2 linked regions of the Psychroserpens ponticola genome follow. Each later gene encodes a partner of the first gene's protein in a complex. Links are inferred from orthologs where the notes say so. Each region holds a gene or a part of one and is shown on either strand. Other genes may lie near its edges.

Region 1 (3,050 bases):
CAGATGAAACCTGGCAATTATGAATACCGATTTATTGTAGATGGAATTTGGATGGAAGACCCTTCAAATCCTGATAAGGTTAGAAATGAATTTTATGAATTCAACTCTAGAATTAACGTTGGAAAATACGAAACATTTCTACTAAAAGGCTATCAAGATGCTAAAAGCGTTATCCTTTCAGGATCATTTAATGATTGGAATGAAAACAATCTAGAAATGACTAAGACTAAAAATGGATATTGGAAATACCGATTGCCTTTAGCTGCTGGCAAACATCATTATAAATTTATAATAGATGGAAATTGGATTCTTGATCCAGACAATTCTGTGAAAGAATATGATGGCGAAGGAAATGTCAATTCAGTTTGTATGATTAAGTAATTAACCTAATACATCTAATTTAGCAAAGCGAAGTAATAACTTCTTCACACCTCCAACTTCAAAATTTATTTCGGCTTTCACATCTGGTCCTTTACCTTCTATTTTTAAAACTTCCCCTTTTCCAAAACGTGCATGTTCTACAAAATTCCCAACTGCTAATTTATCATCAAATAAATTTGTATTATCATTAGTATTAGAAGATTTAGAAACTGGTTTCAGGTTTTTTGGTGCAACAAATTTTGCAGGTTTAGCTTCTTTTTTTCGTTTTATAGGTTTTTTAAACCGAATCTGACTAGGTTCAATATCTCCAAAAATATCAGCAGATAGCATCGGATTTTGTCGTGGCTCATTAATAGGTGTTAATACTTCTACAAATTGATCATCTATTTCTTCAATAAATCGACTAGGTTCTGCATCAATCAATTTTCCCCAACGATAACGAGATAATGTATACGTTAAATAAGCCTGTTTTTCAGCTCTAGTCAACGCGACATAGAACAAACGTCGCTCCTCCTCTAACTCACTTCTAGTATTCATACTCATGGCACTTGGAAACAAATCTTCTTCCATACCAACAATATACACATACGAAAACTCCAATCCTTTAGCCATGTGAATGGTCATTAAAGCAACATGATCGGGATTTCCTTTATCCGCATCTAAATCGGTAGCCAAAGCAACATCTTCTAAAAACTCTGCTAAAGAATCGCCTGCATCTGCAAGTTCAATTTGCCCTTCCACAAAATCTTTGATCGCATTTAATAATTCTTCAACATTGTCTAAACGCACTTGACCTTCTGGTGTTCCTTCTTTATTTACTTCTCTAATTAAGCCTGTAGATTTAGTAACATGTTCAGTTAACTCAAAAGCATTTGCTGTTTGATTCATAACCTGAAAACTATCAATAAGCGTTACAAAATCTTTGAGTTTGTTTTTTGTACCATTATTAATATTGATGTCTATTTTATCAATATTCTGTAGCACTTCAAAAATAGTCCTTCCGAAACCATTAGCAGCAACTACTAATCGATCTACAGTGGTTTGTCCTATACCACGAGCAGGATAATTAATCACACGCTTTAAAGCTTCTTCATCTGCTGGATTTAATATTAAACGTAGATAAGCTGTAACATCTTTAATCTCTTTTCTTTGATAAAATGAAAGTCCACCATAAATACGGTAAGGAACATCTCGCTTCCGAAGTGCATCTTCAATAGCACGAGATTGCGAATTCGTTCTATATAACACCGCAAAATCACTATTAGGCAATTGATGTTGCATTTTATTCTCAAAAATAGAACTCGCTACAAAACGACCTTCGTCTCCATCAGTCATTAAACGATTCACTTTTACTTTTTCACCTTCGGTGTTAGCTGTCCAAACAATTTTATCTAATTTCGTTTTATTGTGTTCTATAACAGAGTTTGCAGCACCTACAATATTTTTGGTTGAACGATAGTTTTGCTCAAGTCTATATACATTTACATCATCGTAATCCTTTTGAAAATTTAAAATATTATTAATGTTAGCGCCACGGAAGGCATAAATACTTTGTGCATCATCACCTACTACACATATATTTTGAAAACGATCAGACAAGGCTCTCACAATTAAATATTGCGAATGGTTTGTATCTTGATACTCATCTACTAAAATATATCTAAACTTATTCTGGTATTGTGCTAAAACATTTGGAAAACGCGTTAATAACTCGTTTGTTCTTAGCAGTAAATCATCAAAATCCATAGCTCCTGCTTTAAAACAGCGATCCACATAATTTTGATAGATTTCTCCCATTCGAGGTCGTCTTGCTGCAATATCTGCTTCCTTGAGTTCAGAATTCTTTAAATATGCCTTTACAGTAACAAGGTTGTTTTTATAAGAAGAAATCCTATTGTAAACCTGCTTGGTTTTATAAATATCTTTATCTAAGCCCATTTCTTTAATGATTGAGCCTAATAACTTTTGAGAATCTTGTGTATCGTAAATAGTAAAATTACTTGGAAATCCTAGATGATGACCTTCAAACCTCAAAATTTTAGCAAATACTGAGTGAAATGTTCCCATCCAAAGGTTTTTGGCTTCACCATCACCAACGATATCTGCAATTCTGCCTTTCATTTCTTTTGCAGCTTTATTGGTAAACGTTAAAGCCAGAATATTAAATGAATCTACTCCTTGACTCATTAAATACGCAATCCTATAAGTCAGTACTCGTGTTTTTCCAGAACCAGCTCCAGCGATTACAATCATAGGACCATCCTTTTGTATAGTTGGTGCTAATTGTGCTTCATTTAGCTGACTTAAATATTTTTCCAATACATTATCATTTTTAGAATGATAAAAATAACTATTTGCTTTAGGTTTTGTGTAGTGCTTTTATCAATAATTATAAACAATCATTGCAGCTGCTATTTTTTAATATATATTTAAGTTTTAAACAAAAAAGTATGACTATGAAAGTTCTATTACTATTTATTTTATTAGGAATTACGAGCACATTTGCCCAAAATGATTTAGAATCTCAATATATAGAAATCGAACCTAAGCTTATAGAATGGCGACGTGATTTTCATGAAAACCCAGAGTTATCAAATCAAGAGTTTAAAACAGCTGAAAAGATTGCAACACATCTTAGGTCTTTAGGATTAGAAGTTCAAACAGGTGTC
Region 2 (2,961 bases), 240 kb from region 1 along the record:
ATGGGTTTGAGTCATGAATCTATAAATAGAGTTCTTGATTTAATGGATAGTTTTCCAAATAAAATTGTTCCACCAGATTTCTTAATTGATATTTTTAAAGTACAGTATAATTAATTATTGTTTGAAATAATTCATTAAACTCGTCTTGATAAAATAATTCCAGCCAGCTATACAGCTTTCTCTTTTAAACTCAGGTATGTTGTCTGGAAAATCCTCAATAACTTTTGTTATTAAAGTCAATTGTGTGTGGTTGTCAACTTTAGACAATTCAAAAGTTACAAAGGAATCCCCTTGATAGCCATCATATTTCCAATTGAGAACAATTTTATGATATGGAATGACCTCAGTTATTTCCCAAAGATGAAGGAATATGCGATCTTCAGATGTTACTGAAAATCGAGTTTTAAATCCAACTGTTGGTTCAAATTCAGGAATGTTATCAAAAAACCATTGTCTCATTACATGAACATCTGTTAAAGCGTTCCACACACTTTTTATAGGTTGTTCATAATGTTGCGTTATTTGAATTATTGGTTCGCTAACTTTCATTTATGTCATATTTACTTTTTCTAATTTTTCCTGATAGCTTTTAATTTCATCACGAAGTTGAGCTGCTATAATAAAGTCTAATGCTTTAGCAGCTTGTTCCATAAGCTTACGTTTTTCACGAATTTTCTTTTCTAATTGATTTTTAGTCAAGTATTCACTTTCTGGTTCTGCTGCTTTCGCAGCTTCCAACTCATAACTATAAGTGCTAACCGAATTTTCAGTTAAAGCGTTGTCTAAACTCTTATTAAGCGCTCTTGGAGTTACATTATGTTTGGTGTTATAAGCAATTTGTTTTTCACGTCTATATTCAGTTTCATCAATCGTTTTTTGCATGCTTTTAGTAATTTTATCTGCATACATTATGGCTTTTCCATTAAGATGTCGTGCTGCTCTTCCAACGGTTTGAGTAAGAGATCGTGTAGATCTTAAAAACCCTTCTTTATCAGCATCAAGGATAGCAACTAAAGATACTTCTGGTAAATCTAAACCTTCACGAAGTAAATTAACACCAACTAATACATCAAATACACCTTTACGTAGATCTTGCATGATTTGAACACGTTCAAGGGTGTCGACATCACTGTGAATATATCGACAACGAATTTGAATGCGATCTAAATATTTTGTCAATTCTTCAGCCATACGTTTGGTTAACGTTGTGACTAAAGTCCGTTCATCTTTTTCTATACGTTGATGAATCTCTTCGATTAAATCATCGATCTGATTCAAACTTGGTCGCACTTCAATAATAGGATCTAAAAGTCCAGTAGGTCTAATGACTTGTTCTACATAGATTCCATCTGTTTTTTGTAATTCATAATCAGCAGGAGTGGCACTTACATAAATCACCTGATTTTGCAAGACTTCAAATTCTTCAAATTTTAATGGTCTATTATCCATAGCAGCTGGTAATCTAAAACCATATTCTACTAAATTTTCTTTACGACTTCGATCGCCACCATACATGGCATGAACTTGGGAAATGGTAACATGACTTTCATCAACAACCATTAAAAAATCATCTGGAAAATAATCCAATAAACAGAAAGGACGTGTTCCAGGTAATCGTCCATCTAAATATCTAGAATAATTTTCAATTCCAGAACAATAGCCTAATTCACGAATCATTTCTAAATCAAATTCGGTACGTTCTTTCAAACGTTTTGCTTCTAAATGTTTTCCAATGTCTTTGAAGTAATCGTATTGTTTTACTAGATCATCTTGAATGTCTCGAATTGCACCTTGGAGTACATCTGGTGAGGTTACAAACATGTTAGCAGGATAAATATTCAATCGGTCATAATGCTCGATAACTTCATTAGTTTGAATATTGAATTGTTCTATATCTTCGATTTCATCTCCAAAAAAATGAATGCGGAATGCATCATCTGCATAACTAGGAAATACATCAACTGTATCGCCTTTTATTCTGAAATTACCATGATTAAAATCGGCTTCAGTTCTTGAGTATAAACTTTGCACAAGTCGATGTAATAAATCGGTTCTAGAAATTTGTTGATCGATTTCTATTGAAATCACATTCTTTTGAAATTCAACAGGATTTCCAATACCATATAAACAAGATACAGAAGCCACAACAATCACATCACGTCGTCCTGACAATAGAGATGAAGTTGTACTCAAACGCATTTTCTCAATTTCTTCGTTTATTGACAAATCCTTTTCTATGTAAACTCCAGAAACTGGAATGTATGCTTCTGGTTGATAGTAGTCATAATACGACACAAAATACTCAACAGCATTTTCTGGAAAAAACTGTTTAAATTCTGAATACAATTGTGCAGCCAAAGTTTTATTGTGAGCTAAAACCAACGTAGGTTTTTGTACTTCTTGAATGACGTTTGCAACTGTAAACGTTTTTCCAGAACCAGTTACGCCAAGTAAAGTTTGGTATTTTTCGTTGGTGTTTATTCCATCAACTAATTGCTGAATGGCTTGAGGTTGATCACCTGTAGGTTTGAATTCGGATTGTACTTTAAAACGCATCTTACAAAGTTACATAAAACTTATGTGTAAAGGAACTACCGTTTTAAAGTGAAATGACCTTTTATTTGTTTACCAGTCCTTAAATTTATAATGTACCAATAATCATTAGTTCCTAGAGCTTTTCCGTTATAAGTACCATTCCAAGCTACAGCATTTCCTATGATATGTTTCAGAAGCTTACCATATCTGTCAAAAATATAGACATCTTTGATGATGTTATTTCGGTCGATAATTTTCCATGTATCTTTAAAACCATCTTCGTTTGGTGTTAAAAACTTCGGAATAAATAAATCTATTGTTATTTCAAAAAATATAGATTTTGTAATACATCCACCAATTTCTCTAACATATAAAATATAAGTGCCTTCAGGTAAATTTGAAAACACATTACTAGTTTGAAAGTCT

Evidence for each region.
Region 2: the proteins of MUN68_RS05450 (region 1) and uvrB are in contact, whole or in part, in a crystal structure (PDB 7EGT), measured with the Thermus thermophilus proteins. The link is inferred for Psychroserpens ponticola from one-to-one orthologs. Residues at the interface, in WP_096412145.1 of Thermus thermophilus: His654, Arg656, Phe657, Gln666, Asp668, Glu669, Lys680, Arg681, Leu682, Ser683, Lys685, Tyr686, Ala687; in WP_096411307.1 of Thermus thermophilus: Glu23, Leu25, Arg26, Asp27, Gly28, Glu29, Arg30, Phe31, Arg55, Glu326, Asp327, Phe328, Glu379, Ser382, Gln383, His398, Gly400, Arg401.

The regions. Positions count from the first base shown.
Region 1 is NZ_CP116221.1:1,227,840-1,230,889, reverse strand. What follows is about bases 42-3,038. They hold MUN68_RS05450 (ATP-dependent helicase), read right to left. Parts: upstream 2,701-3,038; coding sequence 382-2,700; downstream 42-381. Other genes in these bases: MUN68_RS05445 (amidohydrolase), read left to right, coding at 2,838-3,038; MUN68_RS05455 (glycogen-binding domain-containing protein), read left to right, coding at 42-381. Also shown: more of MUN68_RS05455, read left to right, coding at 1-41; more of MUN68_RS05445, read left to right, coding at 3,039-3,050. UniProt on the Escherichia coli protein: A helicase with DNA-dependent ATPase activity. Unwinds DNA duplexes with 3'-5' polarity. Translocates on single-stranded DNA with 3'-5' polarity. Initiates unwinding more efficiently from a nicked substrate than double-stranded DNA.
Region 2 is NZ_CP116221.1:986,726-989,686, forward strand. Bases 54-2,961 are described here. They hold uvrB (excinuclease ABC subunit UvrB), read right to left. Parts: upstream 2,557-2,961; coding sequence 550-2,556; downstream 54-549. Other genes in these bases: MUN68_RS04400 (TerB family tellurite resistance protein), read left to right, coding at 54-114; MUN68_RS04405 (SRPBCC family protein), read right to left, coding at 115-549; MUN68_RS04415 (T9SS type B sorting domain-containing protein), read right to left, coding at 2,592-2,961. Also shown: more of MUN68_RS04400, read left to right, coding at 1-53. UniProt on the Escherichia coli protein: The UvrABC repair system catalyzes the recognition and processing of DNA lesions. A damage recognition complex composed of 2 UvrA and 2 UvrB subunits scans DNA for abnormalities.